DNA from 3 places in the Marinomonas sp. CT5 genome. Region 3 is predicted to be linked to each of the others. Evidence: predicted binding sites of a transcription regulator. Region 3 holds the regulator's gene; each other region holds the start of a gene.

Region 1 (8,304 bases), 1.4 Mb from region 3:
ATATGAGGACTTTTTTTCATCGGCTTTAGGGTGATGGTGTGTGTGATCCACATGTGGCTCCGCAGTTGATTCGTGGTCATGATGAGGATGTGACGGATTCAAGGGAATCTCCTAATTGGTTTTCGCTTTATTAGTAGAATCGACAGGGGCAACGAAGCTTCTGAAATCGATGGTTGGGGCATGACTTGAAGTGATTCTGTCATCAATAATCAAGCTGTTTACTTGGCTCATATTGTCGCTGAGTAAACGGTAATATTGTTCTTTCAAAAAGGTATCACCTGCGTTGTTTGATGCAGTATTTTCGGCATTAAACTTAATTTGCGCGGCTTGTGCTTGGCTCAATGTGTCTTTGACATTGGCTTGGGCCTGATTTTTGATTAGGCTGGCTTGTTGTTGAGCGCTATTCATTAGCTCGGCGGCTTTGCCTTTTTCTCTCGCAATAAGAGCCTGTACCTTAATTTGTGCCGCTTGCACCTTATGGTAGGCATTTGCGGCCTTAGCGGGCGGGTGGATGGCTTCGACGACGGTAGCAAGCAGTTCAACACCACTGTTTAAATTGTCTAAATCGTTTTGTACCGCTGAATTTATATCTTGAGCAAGAGCAGTACGTTGTTCACTGAGTAAATCATCTAGGGTTCGGCCTGCAAAGTCATGAACTAATACACGGCTTGCAGTACGGCGTATGAGCGTGGCTAAATCCGTAGTGTTGTATGTCGCATTCAAGGCGTCTTGGTTACTCAGGCCAATTCGGTAGACAAAACGCACATCCATATCGACAATTTGAAAGCTTTGTTTGTCTTTTTGACTGCTGGCAATGATCTGAGACTTTTCACTGTTATGAGTGGCATCCCAGAGTCGGTTGGCTCCTGCAGGAGCTGGTCCTTCTGCGGGCGCTAATTCTTCCTTTTTTGTATCTGAACGGGTGGTGGCTAATTCATGCACGACACCATTTTCAACCATGATGACGCGACCCAAAGGCCAAGGTAAACCTAGGTGTAATCCAGAAGAAATCACCGCTACAGGTTTACCGAATTTTTCATAAATACCCCGCCCATTAATAGGGATTTCATAGACGGAAGTGAGGCCCCAGCCAGTTAATGCAATGACAGCAATGACAGGAAAAAAAGCACGGCGTATAAAGCGAAACGCCCAGACTTGCCTAAGATCAATTCCAAAACCTTGTTGAAGGCTATTCTGTATTAGTAGCAACGGCCTAGGGGGCCAACGTAGCAACTCTGCTAGAAAGCTAATAGTGGTTAGCTTAGGTTCCAAACTAGGGCGGGATGGTGAAAAAATAGATAGGATGGCGCGAATAATCAGCTCAATAGCTAAAAGGTAAGGAAGTAAACCAATTAGCACCGCTAAACGAAAAGGCCAAGTAGCACTGGTACTTGCATAGCCAAGACAAAGGGCGCTGATAACGAGAACCAAAATTGTCATACGTGTCTGCATGGCTAGGTTGCCAGCTTCTGGCCATTCGTCTTTGTGGTTGGCTAAATAGCGTTCGCCGACTAATAATGCAAAGGCAATTAAAAGAATAGTTCCGGCTATTAAATAGGCGAACTTGCTGGTAGGTAATATAGGAAGATCTAGACGCCAGACAGAATCAAGAGAAATCAGTGCTATCGATGCAAGGGCAATGATCCAGATAACATCTTCACCAATTGCGTTCTTAATTGGAGTTATGTGCTTTTCATGAAAACGTGAAAAGAACACAGAAATAAGATTTGGCTTTTGTTTATCGTCTTCTGATGCATTGGTTATTTCTGAAGCCGTGTTTAAATTTATTGTTTGATTCTCAGCCGAGGAAACATCAAAAGCTGAAAAGGTACTTGCTCTCCAAGTGCTAACTCGGTAAGACGATTGAAAGGCGGCAACTAGTAAGGTTAAGGCCGCGCTAATATTAATAAGAATGGGTAACCAGATGCTATCTGGAGAAAAGAGCGCACAGATTAATCCGCTGAAAAAGAAAATAGCACTGAGTATGGCAATACTAATGCCCCATGACAGCAAGCGTCGACGGTGTAACATCGCTTGTTGAAAACGAGGTATGGATGCCAGTTGTGCAGAACCAGTTTCTAGGTCAACTCTCATTCCGTCTCCGAATAGAATATGTGTTGGCAGGTTGTCGTCAGATGTGTTTGGTTGGAATGTTAGTGTATAACAAAATACTTTAACTATATCCTATAGTAAGCAATCGCTTATCCTTTTAGACATTTTTTTACTTATTTTTATGGTAAAGGTAAAGAAGTTGCATGAATTCTCCATTGGCCTTTTCTTGATTTATTTATTCTATGTTACCGAATGAAGCGAATTTTTAAATAATAACCAGAAAATAAGCAAAGAAAGCGTGTTTTCCTGTAGGTATTTGACCAATATAAATTTACCACGTAGTGTAAATAGCGAAGTTTAAGAATGTTTTCTTGTTGGTTTTTTAATTTTTTAACGATAAACCTGACGAGAAATTTTTATTACTTTTTCTATAGTATTTAACAATGTATTCAGTTTTTTGTCGCTACATTGGCGTTGAAAAGTTAATTCTAGTTCTAAAAAGGAGAATCAAGATATGGCTACAACAACCAAAAGCACGACCCAATCAAAAGCACATGAAAAAGTAGACAGCGCTGCACAAGCGGCCCATAAGGGCGTTGATAGCGCCGCTGAGATGAAAGAAAAGAGTCAAGAGCGCATAGAAGAAGTGGCTCATCAAATTAGCGAACAAGCTCACAAAATTGCTGATACAGCTAAAGTTCAATCTGAAAAAGTGTCTACGGCTGTTGGCGAGTACGCGAAAGAAAATCCAGTTAAAACTATCGGTATTGCGTTCTTAGCTGGTGCCTTGGCAGCTAGTTTCCTTTGCAAGCGTAAATAAGCGAAGGAACGTTCTAAATGGAAACACCACCGCGCACGGATTCAGAACAAGATAAATCTGATATAGATGATGTCATTGATACTCATAAGAGTTGGCTGAAAAGTGTATTAGGGTTGGGAGCATTAGAGGCTAAACTGTGGGTTGCATCCAGTGCTCAGCTTCTTGCCCTAATGTGCGGTGTGATTTTCCTGCTTCTTACTACTTGGTTATTATTAATAGCCAGTATCGCCGCTGTAGCATGGAGTTACGGCTTCTCTCTCGTTGGTATCCTATTCACTGCAACCATTGCGACTTTTCTTAGTTCTTTTGTACTGCTTTATTTGGTTAAAAAGACCTTAAAAAGCATGAATTTTGCTCGCACATTAGATGCCGTTATACCTACGGATGAGGATTAGCCAATGTTTGGTATTAAACGCATGCACCAACAACGTGACCGTTTGTATCGAAAAACACAGCGTTTAGAAAAACAAGCCAAAGCGTCACGTGAGCGGGCGATTGACCATGCTCTTGAGAAAGCAACCAGTCCAGAAGGATTGATTGCCAGTTTCGTTCTCGGTGCATCAACGCAGCTAGATATCACTCGAAAGGCTAGAAAAAATATCCTCAATGGCGCGACCAAAGAGGTAATGAGTTTTTTGATATCTCAACTCAGTGCTTACTGGAATGCTGGCATGCAAAATCAGAGCGAGCCTGAGCAGCCCAAAGATCCGCAAACACCTTCCGATACTAATGAAGACGTGCCTGAAAGTGGCGTGGTAAAAACCGATCAAGACATTGATGATGTGTTTCCGAGCAAAGAAAATTCCTAACATTTTGCTTTTATCCAAGATTTCTTGAAACGCTTTATCAAAAAAACACCTTATTCCTCGACTTTGTCACCGTAAATCACTATATTCGCCCACCTTTATGTTTATATTTTGTACGCTCAAATGGCGGCAAATTTGAACGGTTTTCTATTTTCTTTTTCAGGACTCTCTTTTGATTTCCACGGCTAATATCACCATGCAATTTGGCGCAACGCCATTATTTGAAAACATCTCAGCGAAGTTTGGTAACGGTAATCGTTATGGCTTAATTGGCGCCAACGGTTGTGGTAAATCCACTTTGATGAAAATCCTCAGTGGTGCATTAGTGCCAACGTCAGGCAACGTTTCTATTACACCGGGTGAGAAAGTCGGTACCCTCAGTCAGGACCAATTTGCCTTTGAAGAATACTCTGTTGTCGATGCGGTTATTATGGGGGATGTTGCTCTTTGGAAGGTAAAACAAGAGCGTGATGCCATTTACGCTAAACCAGAGATGAGTGAAGAAGACGGCATGCGTGCCGGTGAACTGGAAGCCGAATTTGCTGAAATGGATGGTTACAGTGCAGAAAGTCGTGCTGGTGATATTCTTTTGGAAGCCGGCATTGCGGAAGAGTTTCATTTTGGCCTGATGAGTCAAGTGGCTCCCGGCTGGAAGCTTCGTGTATTACTTGCTCAGGCACTTTTTGCTAATCCAGATATTTTGCTATTGGACGAACCAACTAACAACTTGGATATCCATACGATCAACTGGCTGGCTGGTGTTTTGAATCAACGCAAATGCACCATGATTATTATTTCCCATGACCGTCACTTCTTGAATTCGGTATGTACTCACATGGCCGACATCGACTTTGGTGAATTGCGTATTTATCCAGGGAACTATGAGTATTTCATGGAAGCCTCGTCTTTGATTCGTGAGCAGCTATTAACCGAGAACGCGAAGAAAAGCGCCGAAATGGACGACCTTCAGGCGTTTGTTAATCGCTTTTCGGCTAATGCCTCGAAAGCAAAGCAAGCCAGTTCTAGGGCGAAGAAATTAGAAAAAATTGAGCTGGCAGAAGTTAAGCAATCTAGCCGAATGACACCGTCGTTGACCTTTAAGCAAGATAAGAAGCTCCATCGTCATGCGTTGATTCTAGAGGATCTTGGTCATGGCTATGATGAATTATTATTTACTGGCGGCGACATGATTCTAGAGGCTGGCTCAAGGCTGGCGATCATTGGTGAGAACGGTGCGGGTAAAACGACGTTCTTACGCTGCTTAATGAAAGAGTTAGATGCCAAACAGGGTGAAGTAAAATGGGCTGAAAATGCCGTAATAGGTTATTGCCCGCAAGACAGTACGGAAGATTTTGACTGCGATTTAACCTTGTTTGACTGGATGTCTCAATGGCGAACAGCCAAACATGATGACCTAAAAGTGCGTGCTATGTTAGGCCGCTTGTTATTCACGGCCGATGACTTTAATAAAAAAGTACGAGTTTGCTCCGGTGGTGAAAAGAACCGTCTGTTGTTTGGTAAGTTGATGATGATGGATCTCAATGTTTTGGTGATGGACGAGCCAACAAACCATATGGATATGGAAGCGATTGAAGCGTTAAACAATGCGTTGCTCGACTTCGATGGAACACTCATCTTTGTTAGCCATGACAGGGCATTTGTATCGTCTTTAGCAAATCGAGTGATCGAGATAAAAGAGCAAAAAGTGGTTGATTTTCAAGGCACTTATGATGAGTACCTTGCTCACCAAGGTTAATGCTTAAAAGCGTGATAAAACGAAAGCCGCTTACTGGATTTGTTCAGTTAGCGGCTTTTTTATTGATGTGTGAAAGTAAAAACGACTTGCGATGATCCCGTGTCTTTATCAAGATAAGGACGTTCACAGCATGTTTTAGAGGAGTGGTTTTTTTGGATATTAAAACGTTGAAGCTCTACTTGCTTTCTAAGCCGGAGGCAGAGGAATGTTACCCCTTTGATAATGAAACAGCAGTATTCAAAGTACAGGGGAAAATGTTTGCTTTGCTGTCACGAAAACAAGGCCAGCAGTTACTTAATCTTAAGTGTCAGCCTGATCACGCTATTGAGTTACGCGATATATTTAAAGAGATTTTCCCCGCTTATCATATGAATAAGCGTCATTGGAACTCTATTATTTTGGATGGTGATTTACCCGATGGTGAAATTGAAAGATTAGTCGATCATTCCTATGGTTTGGTAGTGAAAGGACTAAAGAAATCCATTCGAGAAGGTTTAGAAGTTCGCTATGCTGGAGAAATCTATAAATAATAAAGCTGCCTTTGATCATATATATTTCTGCTTCTCATCTTATTGTTTTCTAGCCTGCAAATAAGTTCGTCGTTTCACTGTCATTTCTACGTAATGTTTTATCAGTAAATTTAATTCAAGATTCCTTTTGCAGGGCGGGAATTTCACTTAAAAAATCTGATTAAACCAGTTGTTAAAGGTCAACTAACTAAGCAACTGATATTTTATAGAAATAGGGGCAGTGTTATGAATAGTAAGACGAGTATGAAGTTAAGTTTTGATGAATTAGATGAATTGGTACGTCCAGCACCTGAAGCTGTAGAGTTCGAAGAAGTGGCAAATAAAATGGTTTCTCGTCGCGGCTTCTTAGGTGGTGGTGTGGCGGTTGGCGCGGGTGCCTTTGTAATGGGCTCAACGACATTAGCGGCAAGTAAAGCGTTAGCCGCAGAAACAAATGAATCACGTCTTGCGTTTAGCATGGTGAAAGCCAACACCTTAGACACGGTCACGGTTCCAGAGGGATACAAGTGGGAAGTGGTTGCTTCTTGGGGAGACCCTTTATTCAGCAATGCTCCTGCATTTAATGGTAAGACAGGTGGCACAGGAGCTTCTCAAGAATTAGCTTTTGGTGATCACAACGATGGTATGGCCTTCTTTAACAAAGATGGCAAACAAATTATGGCCATCAACAATGAATACACGAATGGCGATACTCTTCATGCCAATCGCTCTGATGGCATGCCTGCTAATGCGGATGATGTGCGTAAAAACAAAGCGGCTCATGGTGTCTCTATTGTCGAAGTGGATCAACGTGGTGGGAAATGGGGCATTGTTCAAGACTCCCCATACAACCGTCGTATTACTGCTGATACTGAAATGGATATTACAGGGCCTGCACGTGGTCACAAGTGGATGCAGACCTCAGAAGACCCTAAAGGTTTGGTAGCTAAAGGAACGTGGAATAACTGTGGTAACGGTCAGACCCCTTGGGGTACTTATTTGACCTGTGAAGAAAACTTCAATGGATACTTCACCGCCAGTAAAGACTACAAAATGCCTGATGCTTACAAGCGTTATGGCGTGAGCACAGAAGGTCGTTATAACTGGGCATTAGCCGATGATCGCTTTAATTTGGATAAAGAGCCTAATGAACCAAATCGCTTTGGTTATATCGTGGAAATTGATCCACTCGATCCAACATCTCGCCCGAAAAAACGTACTGCTTTAGGTCGTTTCAAGCATGAAAACGCTGAACTTACCATTGCGGCAAATGGTCATGTTGTGGTTTACCTTGGGGATGATGAACGTGGCGAGTTCTTATACCGCTTTGTGTCTAAACACAAATATCTAGCGGGTGGCAATAATCGTGATCTACTCGAAGAAGGCACTCTATATGTGGCTAAATTCCATGATAATAATCGTGGTGAGTGGGTTGCATTGACCCCAAAATCGACAGGTATGACGGAAGCTGAAATTGCCATTCATACTCGTATGGCCGCTTCTAAAGTCGGTGCGACAACCATGGATCGTCCTGAATGGGTTGCTGCACACCCACATAAAGCTGAAGTTTACTGCTCATTGACCAACAACAAAAACCGTGGCGTTAAGCCAAATGCTGGCGGCGATGAAACCCCAGCTAAGGGACCGAATCCTCGCGTGAAAAACAACTTCGGGCAAATTGTACGCTGGGCTCCAATGGATGCAGATCATACCCATAAAGAGTTTAAATGGGATCTGTTTGTGTTGGCGGGTAATCCAGCTGTGTATGATGACGCGAATGCAGGTTCTAAGAACATTAACCAAGACAACATGTTTAACTCACCAGATGGTTTGAAGTTTGATTCGAAAGGTTTGTTGTGGATTCAAACGGATGGTAACTATTCGAATGAAAAAGGCTTCCAAGGGCAAGGTAATAACCAGATGCTAGTAGGAGACCCTGAAACCGGTGAAATTCGTCGTTTTCTTGTTGGACCAAAAGAATCTGAAATTACTGGTTCAGCATGGAATGCTGAGCGCACCACCATGTTTATTAGCATTCAACATCCAGGGGAGAAGGGGAATTCTCACTGGCCTGATGGTGGACAGTCTGTGCCACGTTCGAGTGTGATCGCTATTTCTCGAGAAGATGGTGCGGTTATAGGCTAAGGTCGTTATAAGTACATCTTTGAAGCCTGTGAGAAAACGTCATAAAGGTCATAGAACTTGAAGACGGCGTCATAGAGCAATATTGTTTTTATTATAAAGCCAGTATGATTTTTATACTGGCTTTTTTCATTTTTAAATGGCTAGCTTTCACTTTCTTTTGACGTGTTTAATAGCATGATATAGATCACTAATTGCATAAATTTTTTTTATACTTTC
Region 2 (8,304 bases), 420 kb from region 3:
CATTGAAAGCCCTTACTAAGCGAAACACAGAGTAAACAGGAGAAGTCATGGCAAACGAAACGTACGATTACATCATTGTCGGCGCTGGCTCTGCTGGCTGCGTGCTAGCCGATCGACTAACCGAAAGTGGCGAACACAAAGTGCTGTTGCTGGAAATGGGTGGCTCAGATAAAAGCATCTTTATCCAGATGCCCACCGCTTTATCTTACCCAATGAATACCGACAAATACGCTTGGCAGTTTCATACGGAAAAAGAACCCGGTCTTGATGGCCGTGAAATGCATTGTCCACGAGGCAAAGTATTGGGCGGTTCTTCGTCTATTAATGGCATGGTGTATGTTCGTGGCCACGCCTGTGATTTCGACCAATGGGAAGAAAATGGTGCCAAAGGTTGGAATTACCAAACCTGTTTACCCTATTTCAAAAAAGCCGAAACATGGAAAGGTGGAGCAGATACCTATCGTGGTGGCGAAGGCCCACTGTCGACCAATAACGGCAACGACATGACCTACAACCCACTTTACCAAGCCTTTATTGACGCGGGTGAACAAGCCGGTTATGGCAAAACGGAAGATTACAATGGCTTCCACCAAGAAGGTTTTGGCCCCATGCACATGACGGTCAAAGATGGCGTGCGAGCTTCTACGTCTAACGCCTACTTACGTCGTGCAATGAAGCGCCCGAACCTAACGCTTAAAACCGGTGTGTTAAGCCATAAAGTCCTCTTTGCAAATGGAAAGGCCGATGGCAAAACCGCCACGGGCATTGAATTCAGTAAAAACGGTCAAACCCAACAAGCCACCGCCAGCAAAGAAGTCATTTTATCGGCTGGCTCCGTTGGTTCGCCACAGTTGTTGCAGCTGTCTGGAGTGGGTCCAAAAGATGTGCTCGAAAAAGCCGGCGTGCCTGTGGTTCATGAATTACCGGGCGTGGGTGAAAACCTACAAGACCACTTGGAAGTCTACTTCCAATACTATTGCAAACAGCCCGTGACGCTAAACAGCAAACTTGGCTTGATCAGCAAAGGCTTGATAGGTACCCGTTGGATGTTATTTAAAACCGGATTGGGTGCGACTAACCACTTTGAATCTTGTGGTTTTATTCGCTCGCGCGCTGGCCTGAAATCCCCCAACATTCAGTATCACTTCTTGCCAGCCGCCATGCGCTACGATGGACAAGCCGCCGTGAAAGGCCATGGTTTCCAAGTGCATGTTGGGCCGAACAAGCCAGAAAGTCGCGGTAAAATTTGGATTGAATCTTCCGATCCCAGTGCTAAGCCGCGAATCTTGTTTAACTACATTACGACGGAACAAGACAAGCAGGACTGGCGCGATACCATCCGCCTAACCCGTGAAGTATTGCAACAGTCCGCGCTAGACGAATACCGTGGTGATGAAATCCAACCGGGCATGAATATCCAGAGCGATGCAGAGATCGACCAATGGGTAAAAGAAAATGTAGAAAGCGCCTATCATCCATCTTGTACTTGTAAGATGGGCGACGATAAGGACCCCATGGCCGTGTTGAACGAACAGTGCCAAGTGCGCGGTTTGCACAATCTACGGGTGGTGGATTCGTCTATCTTCCCGACCATAACCAACGGTAATTTGAATGCACCGACCATCATGGTGGCGGAAAAAGCCGCTGACATGATACTGGGTAAACCAGCCTTGCCGAGCCTAAACGCACCTGTTTGGATTCATCCAGAATTTGAAACGAAACAGCGGTAATCGTAAACCTTACCATTCTTTTAAAGGCCTCTTCGGAGGCCTTTTTTGTATTTCACATGGGACGAACTGCAAAACTGTTTTATCATGAGCAAAAGATATACAGCTTTATAGAAACTTAATTCGCTAAAAAGTTAGAAATGGCACTATTATTGGTACTACTCTAATGCTACATGTTTATTTCATGAGATTTCTGATGAACACTAAGTCAATTAAATTAGACCTTTTCGAGAATAGTCACTCATTTTTTATTGAAGCAATCGAGAAGGCGATTGGTGCAGAAAACGATGTACGTCACTGGCAATTTGCTATCTTGAGCTTAGTTCAATCCTTAGAGCTAACTCTTAAAGTCATGCTAAAAAACATCCATCCTGTCTTAATCTATGAAAATATCGACGCACCTAAAAATACAGTCAGTATTACAAAAGCTATTCAAAGATTAGTAGACCCTAATATAGGTAATATAGTTTTAACCAAACATGAAATAGATGGAATGAACTCTGCTATAAAGTTAAGAAATAATATTACTCACTCTGACTTTGAGCTTTCGATTGATCATGCACAAGCACAATTTCTAAAAGTCCTCCTGCTCTTTATTAAAATACAAAGGGTTCACTTTAACCGTCAAATTGAAGATATACTTCCCAGTGAAGCACATGAAAAGCTTATTGAGATAGAACAATCTAGAGAAGCTCTAGTAAAAAATGCTCTCCAAAGAATTAAAGAGCAAGAAGTCCCAGAAGAAGGAGTTTTGTATTGTCCGAACTGCTTGTCAGAAACTTTTGTTATTCATGATGGTTTTGATAGCTGTTACGCTTGCACATTCTCAGAAAAACTCCAAGAATGCGAAAACTGCAATAACTACTATTTTAGTCACGATATGGTTCCTATCCACCAGCATTTTGAAATCGATTTTACAGAGGGTTTAGCTCACCTACATAACTCATATGGTTACAACTTTAATTATGCCTGTGCAGACTGCGCAATAGAGATTGAAAGAAATATCGAAAATCAAAAAATGGAAGAATACACCGATTCACTTGAAGAAGAATACTACATGCGAAATATCTAGATTTAGAAAAAACACTAAAAAACGCCTGCTAAATCCTAGCAGGCGTTTTCGTTTGGAGGCTTCATTCTATTTCAAGAATGGCTATTTCAATTCAAAGACAGCAAAACCTTTATCATCCAAAGATTGGTAATGCATGTTGTTACTCGCTGCCTCTTTGGCTTTTGGCGAGCTTGTAAACAAGACTTTTGCTTTACCAAACCCAGTGAATGTCCAGTTGCCATCCGCCGCTGGATTAATGGTTTGCTGGCTAAGCAGATAGTTTGCCACCACATCACGGTTTTTATCTGGAGCATCAATCACGATCGTTTCGCCATTCAGATTTGGGAAGTGACCGCCGCCGCCAGCTCGGTAGTTATTGGTCGCCACGAGAAACTCGTCTTTAGCTCTTAATGGCTCACCGTTAAACATGGCCTTAGTAATACGATGGGCATCTTTATTGATTACTTCCCCTTCCCCGTTATAACGAGCAGGCTGTGTCACATCAATTCGATAAGAAATGCCATCGATCACATCAAAGTTATAAGTTGGGAAAGATCCATTCACCAAGTTTTGTGGCTCAGTCGAGTTAGGGTCAATCTGGTTAAACTGCCCAGCCGCCGCTTCTAACCATTCAACCACTTGCGCACCTGTCAATTTCACCACTTTTAAATCGTTAGGGTAAATGTACAAATCACTGACGTTTTTCAGGGCGATATCGCCTTTTGGCACATCTGTGTAATACTCTGGGCCACCACGACCACCGGCTTTAAATGGGGCTGCCGCTGACAATATTGGCAAACCTTCATAAGACGTACCACGAACAATATTTTCTACGTACCACATTTGCGCATTGTTGACGATCTGGATCGAAGGATCATCTTGAACCAAAGCAAAGAAGCTATTGATATCAGAGGTAGACTCACCCACTTTGCGGCGCATATAAGCCAATGTGCCTTCATGCTCGGTTTCAACGGCCTTATTTACGGCAGCATCCGCTTCAACTAACGGAATAGTCTTACGGCCTTCACGACGAGCAATGGCACGTACTTCGGCTTTACCATCAGCGACCTTCCAACCATCACCATCTGGCTCCAGTGTCAGATCAACAACCCCTAGATGAGATCCCCAGAACCCAGGCATAGTAGCAGGCTTACCAAAGACAGTGCCCTTTTCGCCATCAACTCCTTCAAAAGCATCTAATTCTTTATCACCCGGGAAAATTCGATGAGAATGACCAAATAGAATCGCATCGATACCCTCTACTTTTGCAAGATGGTAAGACGCGTTTTCTTCGCCTTTCAAATAAGGCGAATTCATCATGCCACTGTGTGGAATCGCAATAATCACATCCGCGCCTTTGGCTTTCATTTCAGGCACGTATTTATTAGCACTTTCGATAATGTCTTTGGCAATGACTTTATGGGTTAAATTGTCTTTATCCCAAGTCATAATTTGTGGCGGTACAAAACCAATGTAACCGATTTTGACCGTTTGTTGTTTGCCGTCAGAATCGACAAACACTTTGTCTTTAATAATGTAAGGCTGGAAGTACGGCTGATCGTTTGACGCATCATTGTCGCCATCGTCCACATACACATTCGAGTTAATGTATGGGAAATTCGCGCCACTTAAACTTTTCATTAAAAAGTCTAAGCCATAGTTAAACTCGTGATTACCGATATTACCCACATCGTAATCCAACAAGTTCATCGCTTTAAACGCTGGGTGTGTCTCACCAAAACGCAACACTCGACCTTTGGCAACATAATCGCCCAATGGCGTGCCCTGTAATAAGTCACCGTTATCCACCAACACAGAGTTCGTTACTTCGCCACGGGCGGCTTTAATCAAAGTCGCCACACGGGATAAACCCACCGCATCGCTTTGCTTATCGCCGTAGTAATCGTAATCCACCAAATTCATGTGGATATCCGTGGTTTCCATGACTCGCAAGTCAATAGTAGAAGCCTGCGCCATCGCTGCAAACAACAAAGAAGAGGCGAAAATCGACGCACCCTTAGGAACAAAAAACGTCATGCAAATACTCCATTCATACAAACATCTGCTAAATCTAAACACTAACCAAAAAGTCAGCTTTCAATAGTAAGACGATTTTATGCTAAGTTCATGCCTTTTTTATGACAGATCTTGAAAGTCCATAAAGGGGTCAGATCCCTTAAACATCAAAATAAGTGTGAAAACCAACGATAGTCTTATTTTAAAGAGGTCTGACCCCTTTAAATCCGACCTTACAATTGAAAAAACTAACGTTTAAACCAGCGCCAAACAAACAAGACTTTGATGAGCGCAGCCGCGACATAGGTCATGGCGCAGGCGGTGAGGATTTTCTTCACTTTGGGTAGGTCTTCCTGTGGGATGTAGTTACCTTCTCGCAGGATAGGGAGCGCTTTGTTAAAGCTAGCGTCCCATTCTTCTGGCAGTATCGCCAATTGCACAATAACAGCTAACAAACCAGATAGACCAACCACTAAGGCATGCAAAGGCACGGCGTAGGGAATATGCAGCAGCAGGCTCAAGGCTGGCCAACCAAGTAATAAACCCGCGGTAATTCGACGAGCAAAATGTGCCAAGGGCAAATAACGGGAACTTAAATGAGAAATCTTTTGTTTCTTCTCGTGCGCAATGGCGTGCCCTACTTCATGGGCGGCCACAGCAACCGCCGTTAACGATCGTCCATTGAGAACACTCGGACTCAGACGCACCGCATGTTGGCCGAAGTCAAAATGATCATTACCTTCTTGGGTTTGCTCTACTTTTACCTCTGTTAGCTCAAAGCGTTTTACTAAATGAGTCGCCAGTTCGCCCCCCGTTCCCGGCAAGTCTTTACGCTCTATGGCGTAACGTTTAAGGGTAAACTTTACCCATACATTCGGCCCAACCAGCAATAACAAGGCAATGACGATACCAGCAATCCATAACATAACGTTGTCTTTCTACTATCCAAGTTAACAAAAATATACAGCTCAACTTTGACCCTTTTTAGGTTCATCACATACACTGTAAACATATGCCTCAAGTATACGAGCTAGATATGAAAAATCCTTTAGTTGGCCCCATTCTCGCGATCCTAAAAAACCACCCAAATGGTATGAGTGAGTTTGACATACTAAAAGAGCTAAAAAGCCAACTGCCGGAATTTAGCCAGCTTGCAGAGGATCCAAACTTACAGCTATTTCGTCAGCACTTTCTTATTATGAACGCTTTGTACCAATTACAAAGCAGCCTTTGGCAAGAAGATAATTTGCTGCTAAACATCAGCGCTACGCGTATTCACCTTCTTAGTACCACACAATTTAGTATGTCAGAGAGCACCAGTTTAAACGATAGTGTCGATGCCAAGTTAGCGGCCTACTATCTGGACTGGGAAGAATACGAAAAAACCGATGCAGATGAAGTATCCCGCCTTCTTAATAGTTTTTACAAAGGCATCAGCCTATCGGGCAACCGTGATTCGGCACTCAAAACCCTGCAAATTGATAACACTAACCCAACAAAAGCCATCATCAAGCAGCAATACCGAAAACTGGCTCAAAAACATCACCCAGACAGAGGTGGTGACCAAGAAGTCTTCATTGGCCTCAGAGAAGCCTATGAATACTTGATGTTCTAATCGCTTTGATATTGTCAAAGTGTAAAACTATTACTCTATCGTTGCTTTCATTTCTATAAAAACTCAAGATGAACCTCGCTCTTTATTTATGGTCCAAACTCGACCATTTAGTATTTTACCGATTCATTTTATAGACATAGGGCTTATGACTTTTTCTTCTTTGATACGACACTTTTTACCGTCCAAAACACATCGCCGTTTCCTAATTCGCCCAGTCTGCCTGATCTCTTTTACGCTATTAAGTAGCTGTAGTATGAACGAGATAGACAGTTCCAATGACTTCGAAAACAATGGCCGAGACATCACGGCTTTGAAGCGTGATACCCTATATTTAAAAGAAAGTCTGCCGCCCGGTTTACCTCTACCAGATGAAAGTTTCCAGAGCGGATTACAGCAGCAAATAAAGTATTTAAACCGAATTGGTGATAAAGATTTCGTACTTGAAAACACGCAAACCAGTGTGGCCGATCTGAAACTCGTTGCTCAAGAAATCAATAATTGGCTACAAAATCCCGCGCAACAGCCGCAACTGATCGCCCATCAATTGGCCGGACAAGATCAAAGAGGCAACGTACAAATTACCGGATATTACGTACCTGTTATACCTGTTCGACACCTACCTGACGAAGTCTACCGTTACCCGCTCTATCGAAAACCCGCTCACCCGAATGCCGATGGCACCTATCCTTCTCGGGAGGAAATTGATTTTGAAAACGCCTTAGCAGGACAAGGATTAGAAATTGCTTACACGTCCAGTTTGGTGGAAAACTTTTTCTTGCACGTACAAGGCTCTGGCGTAGTCGAATACGAAGATGGTGAGCGCAAGCTGTTGTCTTGGGGTGGAGTAAACGGACACGCTTATCGCAGTCTAGGAAAGGAATTGATCGAGAGAGGTGAAATTGATCGCGCCCATATTTCCGCTCAAAGTATTCGTCAATGGCTGAGTGATCACCCAGATCGTAACCGTGAAATTTTATCCACCAACCCAAGTTACTTATTTTTTAGTGAAGGCCCACAAAGCCCAGTGGGTGCAGCCAATGTCCCATTAACGCCACTTTATTCTGCTGCGGTTGACCCTAATGTCATTCCACTTGGCTCAATTTTGCTCGCTCAAGTTCCGAAATTAGACTCTTATGGCAACTTAATTGGTCATGAGTTTCGTCTCTTGCTTGCCCAAGATAAAGGCGGTGCCATTAAGGGGCCAGGCCATATTGATTGGTATCAGGGCATTGGCGAAGAAGCGCACTTCCATGCAGGTCAGCTCAAGCATTTTGGAAAAGTGTGGTTACTACTGCCACAAAACCCAACGCCGAAAGCACTTATTGCGCAATAAGCTCTTTTTGAAACAAAAACACTATGTAATGCCTATGCACTATAGGCATTACATTATTTGCGAAAAAACATATTCCTCAACGGCTGTAGTGCTGCACCTAATACAGCTGAATCGTCTTCCAATTCACTGACTATCATCTTTGGCCAAACCGAAATATCTTGTGGCGATTTCACCCCTTGTTGTTCTAAAGCCGCCAATAACATACGTGCTAATGGCTTAGGGATTTGTCCTCCTAGAACGATAGCACTAGGATCAATAACACTTCGAAGAGCATTAATAGCGCGTAACAAATGGGGCGTAGTCAGTTGAATCCATTCAGCCAATACGGGCCAATTGGAATCAAATTCATCATTCAGTCTAGCAACTGATGGGACATGAACACCACGACTCGCAAGCATTTCTAACAAGATAGCCAAAGCAGGACGTTTTGGTATTTCGTCCGACGTGTAGATACGACCTATCTCTCCTGCGTTGCCAAAAGCCCCAAAGAAAGGTTCTCCATCAATAACGATACCTCCGCCAAAACCAAAATCAAATGACAAATAGCCAAACGTCTGATATT
Region 3 (8,304 bases):
TTAGATCGCAACATGGTGACTTTTCTGCCTTGTTAGATCGCACAGATGGAACCTTGTGATGTCGTTAAAAATATTGGTCGTGGATGATGCTTCTTTTACACGTGATTTGATTCGCCGTACATTGCGTAAGCAGTTCCCAGCGGTGGAAATAGAAGACGCAGTGAATGGCCGAAAAGCCCAGCAAATGCTAAATAAAACGCAATTTGATATGGTGCTTTGTGATTGGGAAATGCCTGAAATGACAGGTGTTGAACTGCTTAAGTGGTGTCGAGAGCAGCCCAAGTATAAGAAAGAAGATGTGCCATTTGTGATGATCACCAGCCGTGGTGATAAAAGCCATGTTGTTGAAGCGGTAAAATCTGGTGTCACAGATTACCTTGGTAAACCCTTTTCCAGTGAACAGCTGATTGGTAAGGTTATATCTGCCGCAAAAAAACATAACCTTGAAAGGAAATTGGCTTCGAAAAAGCCTCGTGAATCCAGTGGGCCTGGTGGTGTTAGCTCGGCATCTTTAGGTGTATTAATGGGAGAAGGTAAAAACACTCCAGTAAAAGCCACCAAGTTTACCAATCTTGATACGCCGCCTGTTGTGTCCGTAAAGGACGTAAAAATCCCGACTATGGTGCGTTTCGAAGGTAAACAGTTTCGTTGTATGGTTATTCAGTTTAGCAAAGCTGAAGTGATGATGTTGATCAAAAGTGATGATGTTGTGCCGCAAGTATTGGGGCAGGCCGTATTGGATCTAGAACATAAAGGAGCGATGAATCGTTTGAACTATTATGTCCAATCCGTGGCTACCACGGAGAAAAAGCACAATTCGGCTTTTTTGACAGTAGGCTTAAGTTTGATCGATCAAGATAGTGAAAAGGAAACCTTTATTAGCCAATTGTTTGAGAGCCTATAAAGCGCTGAAATATTACAATGTGAGCGTTTTGCATAAACATAAAAAAAGGAAGCCAGATCATTCAGGCTTCCTTTTTTTATGTTTTGTTCCTTACGCACTATTTTCGTTACTTATTCATCAGAAGTATTGCTGGCGCTTTGCTCTTCTTCCACGTTATCTTGAGCGGGAGAAGGAAGTAGGGCTGTTATTGTATCATTTCGAGTACGATTAGCTGGGAAGTGGCAAGAGAAAGTACTGCCAAAGCCTGGTTGACTGCGTATCTGTAGTTTGGCGTCATGGTGCAGTAATACGTGTTTCACGATTGCTAACCCAAGACCTGTGCCACCGGTTTTAGAGCCTCTCCCCTTATCCACTCTGAAAAAGCGTTCTGTGAGTCGAGGAATGTATCTTGGGTCGATACCAAGTCCGTTGTCTTTCACTGAAAAAACGCCATTAAACTCACTTGATTCCCATTTGAGGGTGATTTCTCCGCCGTCAGGTGAGTATTTGATGGCATTAACAATAAGATTTGAGAAGGCACTGTAGAGTTCTTTATAAGAGCCGTACAAGCGGGATTCGTTGGGAATAATGATGGAAAGCTGGTGTTTTTCCGTCAAAATCGGTGCGGTTGTATTGGTAATAGCTTGAATAAGATCCGCAACATTATGCCATTGGTTTTCTTCACGTTTGTCATTACTCTCTAAGCGTGACAAAAGTAAAAGATCTTCGATGAGTTGTTCCATCCGCTCGGACTGCTCAGACATATTGATGATGCCTTTTTGCATGCTTTTCGGCAGACTGTCTTTGAACATATCTAGGGTTTCTAGGTAGCCTTTGATCACCGTCAATGGTGTTTTTAATTCATGAGAAGCATTAGCGACAAAGTCTTTACGCATTTGTTCGAGAAGGTGTAAACGAGTCACGTCGCGGACAAAGATTAAGTGATCATTTTTATCGTATAACGTGGTTTGTATTTCCAAGTATACGCCTTCTTTTGCTGGTGATTTGATAACCAAAGGTTCGCCAAAACGTTTTTGGCTGAAGTAGCGAAAGAAGTCAGGGTTTCGAACAATATTCGTAATTATTTGACCGCGATCAACGGGACGCATGAGTCCAAGAAAGTGAGCCGCAGAGTTGTTCCACCATTCGAGGTTACCTTGATTATCCGCCATAATGACGCCTTCTTTTAAGGCGGTGGTAGAACTTTCTATTCGCGTTAATGCTTGGCGCATACGGCGTTTTGATTTGCGTTGCTTCTTCTGCAAACGGTATACAGCATCAAATACTTCTCCCCAAATACCACTGGTTTCCGGTGGCGCCGCTTTACCTGAGTGGCGAAGCCAATTATGGAACTGATACAGCTGATAAAGTTGCCAATACAAAGTTCCTAAAACGTATAACAGGATAACACCTAATAACTGACCAATAATCAAGCCAATGACAACACAGGCGGCAAGACCTGCGAGCCAAGTGATGATGGTGTTTCGCCAAACTGTTTTCATACAGACCTTTTTGCTGAGAAGCGGTAGCCAGTTCCTCGAACCGTTTGTATCAAGAAATCATGGGAGTTACCGATGGCTTTACGTAAACGGCGGATATGAACGTCTACTGTACGCTCTTCAACATAGACGTTTCCACCCCAAACTTGATCTAAAAGCTGTGCTCTAGAATAAGCTCGTTCTTGATGAGTCATTAGGAATTTTAATAGGCGGTATTCAGTTGGCCCCATGTCTAAAGGGCGAGTGCCTATGGTGACACGTTGGCTAATTGGGTCAAGCACTAACCCTTCCACTTCAATGGGCTCGTCAACACCTTGAGGGGTTGCTCTGCGCAGCACCGCTTTGAGTCTGGCGACTAGCTCGCGAGGTGAAAACGGCTTGGTTATATAATCGTCCGCACCGACTTCTAAGCCTTGTATTTTATTGTCTTCTTCACTTTTTGCGGTCAGCATAATCACTGGGATTTCAGCCGTTGTGGTGTCTTTTTTTAGTCGACGAGTTAATTCAATGCCACTGCCGCCAGGCATCATCCAGTCGACAAGAATCAAGTCTGGACGGTGATCCACAATGATTTCATGGCCTTGCTGAATATTTTCTGCTTCCAAATACTCATAGCCAGCCATTTCTAATGCAATGGCGATCATTTCGCGTATGGAAGACTCATCATCAATAATTAATACTTTTTTACCGGTCACAGGATTTATCCTCATCTCAGGAACGGCTTTTATTAAAGCGACCTTATGTGACAATTCAGTTACATTGTCACAACTTTGCCATATATTACATAAAATAGCTTGTTACGAGCCCGATAAACACACAGTAGCCGATGCGATTGTTATCTAAGAAAGCATGGAAACAGGGCAAGCGTTCACGACCTTTGGCTTTATTAAACTGCAGATAAAATAGTCCTGCCGCGATGATGAGGGAGATAAAATAGGGCCAGTGTAATTCTGCTAGTAGGCCGATCCAAGTGAGTAAAGATAACGTTAGTCCCTGAAGGCAAACAATGACCAATAAATCGTATTGGCCAAATAAAATAGCGGTGGATTTGATACCGACTTTTAAGTCGTCAGGTCGATCAGTCATCGCATAGTAGGTGTCGTAAGCGATGGTCCAAAAGCAATTTGCAACGAACAACATCCATAATTCTGGATTCGCCAAATCTCCACCTTGTGCGCTGTAAGCCATGGGAATGGCCCATGAAAAGGCCAACCCTAAGAAAAGTTGAGGTAGGTGGGTATAACGCTTCATAAATGGGTACAGTGCAGCTAACCCTAAACCAACGACGGACAGCAAGATAGTACGCATATCTGTCAACAGTACTAAGATGAAGCTAAGTAATACCAAACCACCAAATAACACCAAGGCTTCTTTTTCTGATACTCGGCCAGATGGCAAAGGACGATTTTTAGTACGTTCTACAAAGCCATCGACCTTACGGTCGGCATAATCATTGATGACGCATCCTGCGGAGCGCATGCTAAAGACCCCTAGGATAAAGATGACTACTAAATTCCACTTAGGCATACCATCAGCAGCAAGCCAAAGCGCCCATAGTGTTGGCCACATTAGTAAAAATGAGCCGATAGGGCGGTTGAATCGGGTTAATTCTGCGTAGTCTTTAAGTTTGTTCATAACAATCCAAACGGTGATTTAAGTTGGTTTATCTCATCAAAGAAAGCTTCATTGACCAATATTCCAGCCCCAAATTGGTGAAAAATAGAGCGTCTTGCCCATACTGGATTTTGCTGGTTTGGAAACATGCCTTTTGGTAGCAAAGTGACCTCAATGTCACTTCGAACCAGCGCCCGATGTTGGAATAAATAGCCACCCAATGATTTGTCTCTTAGGTGTTTCACTTGACGCCAATGTCCCTTTAAAGATTTGGCCGGGATGATAGATCGAGCGTAAATAACAGCTTTATTATTCACTTTGAGTAAGACGGTTCGAATTCGTGCTGCCTCTCTTGAGCGCAACTTTAGGCGTTTTCTTTCTCTCGCTGTAGGCGTTCCCCATGTATCTTCCAGAACTTCTACTGTTAATTTACCAAGGCTTTGTAGTTTGGCTGTCAAAGAGTCTTGGGTAACCAACCAAGGCCATAAATTTGGAGGCACTTTGACCTTGCTAATTTGATGTATTGGTGACCATCGATAGTCAAATTGTTGTGCGGCAGAGGGGTTCATTAACGTCATAGTAAATTAGATATTTACCTTATTAATCAAGGCGACCATTTTATGTAACTCAGACGATTTTTGATAAATTGTGTCTCTGCATGCTTCAGCATTTTCTAGTGTTAATCCAAGTTCAAGTAACACTGAAGGCTCAATGCCGTCGTTATTGCGCAACTGATGAGAGACATACAGTAGCTTCGCTAAAACAGCATGTTCGCCATAATAATGGGGCTTTTTACTGTAACGGATTGCTGTCCAAATATTGTCTGGCAAACTCCAATAACGCAATAACCATGAGCCTAGTTGCTCTTTGGTAAAATGCAAAATCTGCATTTCGATCACTTCCGAAGGCAAATGGGCGTTAGCTTCTTGGTAGCGAGACAAGATCGAAAAATGGGGAGGCATGATGGTGCTAATGGCCAGGTAGCCAAAGTTGTGTAGTAGTCCGGCCAAATAAGCGTGGCCAAGCTTAGGGCGGTTTGGGGCAGGCATGGCTTTGACCAGCGCTTCCATTAATACGGCATTGGAAACAGAGGCCAGCCAGAAATCTTCATAATGCCTAGGACCATTGTCTGGGGCTTGAAAGGCATTTCCCATAGAAAGACCAAGTGCTAGGTTCATCACCATATCGAAGCCTAAAACACGAATAATTGCATCTTCAACAGAGTCTATCGTGCCTGGAGCGCCGTAGTAAGGAGAGGAGGCCCAACTGATTACCTGAGCCGCTAGGCTTGGATCAAGCGCAATCACTTCACATAGTTCATCAGTTCCCGCAGATTTATTGGTAGAAAGGCGAATAATGCGATGGGAGGTCGCTGGCAAAGGGGGGATTTCTAATGTTTCTTCTAGGCGCTGCTTAAGCCGAATGGATTGAAATCGCCCTAAGGCTTGAAGGATTTGTTCTTCATCATTTTCGTGATTGTCTACAGGGCGTTGTATTAACTGTGTATTGATGGAAATATTTTCGAATCGATTTAATGGCCCAGAAAACATCTCGGCCAACTCTGTCGACGTAATATCACGATACATTTCATCATTTTTGGTTCGAATGGAAAATGTTGTCTCTTTTAACATGCTCGCTTCTAGGATAGTGGCCACACTGTTGGGTTTGATAAGTGGGTCACCTAAACTTTGAAAATTGCTGACAGGCTCAAAACGGCGCTTAGTGATCTTGGAGACGGCAGAGATATCAAGCATATTTCTTTCAGGAAAAATAACCTGCAAACGGCCAGTATGGTCAGCTAGATGTACCACGCGTAATCTTTGGCTTGGTTGAAGGTCTGTGGAAGGTTCCATACATTTTCCTGTTAAAAAGACGAACGTAAAAAAGCCCCAATACGGGGCTTTGTCAATATAACAGATTTTAAGTATCAATTCTGAATAGTAATGAATTAGTGATTCAAAATCTGACTTAGGAACATCTGAGTACGGTCGTGTTGAGGGTTTTCGAAGAATTCGTGAGGCTCGTTAGATTCAACGATTTCACCGGCATCCATGAACACAACGCGGTCTGCTACTGTTTTAGCAAAGCCCATTTCGTGTGTTACACATACCATGGTCATGCCTTCTTCGGCCAACTGAACCATTACGTCCAACACTTCTTTGATCATTTCAGGATCAAGTGCTGACGTTGGCTCATCAAATAGCATAATGCGAGGTTGCATACACAAGCCACGAGCAATCGCTACACGCTGCTGTTGACCACCAGACAACTGACCTGGATATTTCAATGCTTGGTTAGCGATTTTTACTCGCTCCAAGTAATGCATAGCCATCTCTTCTGCTTCTTTTTTAGGGGTTTTACGTACCCAAATCGGCGCCAAAGTCAGGTTTTCTAAAATGGTTAAGTGAGGGAACAAGTTAAAATGTTGAAACACCATGCCTACGTCTTTGCGGATCGCTTCGATGTTCTTCAAGTTATTGTTCATCTCAACGCCATCAACCAGAATTGTACCTTTCTGGTGTTCTTCTAGACGGTTGATGCAACGCGTCATTGTTGATTTTCCAGAACCAGAAGGACCACATACCACGATGCGTTCTCCCTTCTTGATACTGAAGTTGATGTTTTTCAGTACATGGAAATCACCATACCATTTGTTTACATCATTAAATTCGATGATGGTTTGTTCGCCTGCCGCAAGTTGGGCACGAGCCATATTTGTATTTGACATTTTAAAGACCTCAATTTTTAACTAATTTCGCTTGTGCCCAGTTTCTAGCTTACGCTCTAGTGCCATACTATAACGCGACATGCCAAAGCAGATAATCCAATAAATTAAGGCTGCAAAGGCATAACCTTCAACCGTAGTGCCTAACCAATTTGAATCATGGTTGGCGGCCTGAATTCGTCCTAGGAAGTCAAACATACCAACAATGTAGACCAAGGTCGTATCTTTGAACAAAGATATGAAGGAGTTCACTATACCTGGAATTACCAATTTCAATGCCTGAGGCAAAATAACCAAAATCATTGATTGCCAGTAGGTTAGTCCCATGGCGTCAGCGGCTTCATATTGACCTTTTGGAATCGCTTGTAGGCCACCACGAACCACTTCGGCCATATAGGCACCTGAGAATAAGGTAATACCAATCAACACGCGTAATAACTTGTTGAAGTTCAAGCCTTCTGGCAGGAACAACGGAATCATTACTGAGGCCATAAACAAGATGGTAATTAATGGTACAGCACGAATGGTTTCGATAAATACCACACATACTGATTTCGCAATCGGCATTTCTGAGCGTCGACCGAGTGCCAATACAATCCCTAGAGGGAAAGATGCCACAATACCAATAACACCAAGCAGTACGGTAAGAAAAAGACCGCCCCACAAAGAGGTTTCTACGACTTCTAAGCCAAATATGCCACCAGCAAATAAGAAGTAAGCCACAATGGGATAGACCACAAGAATGGCGAGGGATAGATACAGTTTGTTAATGGACTTTATTGCAAAGGCTCCTACCATGACGACCAGTAATATGACGGCTAAATTAATGCGCCATGTTTCTGAGTCTGGGTATAAACCGTACATGAACTGATCAAAGTACACGCCGATAAAGGCCCAGCAAGCACCACCCGCAGTACAGGCTGCTTTAGAAGAGCCTTCCCACGTAGCATTGATGAAGGCCCACTCGATAACGGGGGGTACGAGTAGATACAAAATGTACAGACTAAAGAGCGTGAGAAAAATATTAAGCGGGGACGAGAATAAATTCTGACGTACCCATGCCACAGCACCGACCGATGTAACTGGTGGTGGGAGGCTTGGTGATGGTTTAAAGATAATAGCCATGATCTGCCTCCTAGCGTTCAATTAATGACATTTTTTTGTTGTACCAGTTCATGAATACCGAAATCGATAGACTCAATGAACCGTATACCAACATACAAAGACCTATGGTCTCGATCGCCTGACCTGTTTGGTTCAGCGTTGTACCCATGACGACCGCTACCAACTCAGGATAAGCAATCGCCGCACCTAACGAAGAGTTTTTCGCTAAGTTCAAGTATTGGCTTGTGAGTGGCGGAATAATAACGCGCAATGCTTGAGGTAAGACAATAAGTCGTTGCGTCATATTGTCACGTAAACCTAAAGAGCGAGCGGCCTCAGTTTGTCCCCAGTTAACAGACAAAATACCTGCACGCACTATCTCTGCAATAAATGCCCCAGTGTAAGTGGATAGAGCAACTAGTACTGCAACGAATTCAGGTGGCAGAACCATCCCGCCCGTGACGTTAAAGCGACTTTTT

The links. The regulator PhoB, encoded in region 3, activates phosphate uptake and scavenging genes when phosphate is short. The targets are predictions, from matches to a motif close to TGTCATANNNNTGTCANA.
Region 1: the regulator PhoB is predicted to act here: its motif matches at 6,043-6,060, upstream of C0J08_RS15610 (PhoX family protein).
Region 2: the regulator PhoB is predicted to act here: its motif matches at 4,905-4,922, upstream of C0J08_RS19930 (bifunctional 2',3'-cyclic-nucleotide 2'-phosphodiesterase/3'-nucleotidase).

The regions. Positions count from the first base shown of each region.
Region 1 is NZ_CP025572.1:3,252,968-3,261,271, reverse strand. It holds gene hflC (protease modulator HflC) at 1-102, opposite strand, end outside; gene hflK (protease modulator HflK) at 112-2,094, opposite strand; gene C0J08_RS15635 (hypothetical protein) at 2,567-2,872, shown strand; gene C0J08_RS15630 (hypothetical protein) at 2,890-3,267, shown strand; gene C0J08_RS15625 (hypothetical protein) at 3,271-3,681, shown strand; gene C0J08_RS15620 (ABC-F family ATPase) at 3,851-5,434, shown strand; gene C0J08_RS15615 (MmcQ/YjbR family DNA-binding protein) at 5,578-5,964, shown strand; gene C0J08_RS15610 (PhoX family protein) at 6,190-8,088, shown strand.
Region 2 is NZ_CP025572.1:4,185,464-4,193,767, forward strand. It holds gene betB (betaine-aldehyde dehydrogenase) at 1-19, shown strand, start outside; gene betA (choline dehydrogenase) at 48-1,730, shown strand; gene C0J08_RS19925 (hypothetical protein) at 1,924-2,799, shown strand; gene C0J08_RS19930 (bifunctional 2',3'-cyclic-nucleotide 2'-phosphodiesterase/3'-nucleotidase) at 2,881-4,815, opposite strand; gene C0J08_RS19935 (zinc metallopeptidase) at 5,043-5,720, opposite strand; gene C0J08_RS19940 (DNA-J related domain-containing protein) at 5,831-6,409, shown strand; gene mltA (murein transglycosylase A) at 6,663-7,742, shown strand; gene C0J08_RS19950 (ROK family transcriptional regulator) at 7,796-8,304, opposite strand, start outside.
Region 3 is NZ_CP025572.1:4,609,485-4,617,788, reverse strand. It holds gene cysZ (sulfate transporter CysZ) at 1-59, shown strand, start outside; gene C0J08_RS21935 (response regulator) at 59-904, shown strand; gene phoR (phosphate regulon sensor histidine kinase PhoR) at 1,015-2,385, opposite strand; gene phoB (phosphate regulon transcriptional regulator PhoB) at 2,382-3,077, opposite strand; gene ubiA (4-hydroxybenzoate octaprenyltransferase) at 3,163-4,017, opposite strand; gene C0J08_RS21915 (chorismate--pyruvate lyase family protein) at 4,014-4,574, opposite strand; gene C0J08_RS21910 (HDOD domain-containing protein) at 4,581-5,849, opposite strand; gene C0J08_RS21905 (amino acid ABC transporter ATP-binding protein) at 5,945-6,724, opposite strand; gene C0J08_RS21900 (amino acid ABC transporter permease) at 6,746-7,846, opposite strand; gene C0J08_RS21895 (amino acid ABC transporter permease) at 7,857-8,304, opposite strand, start outside.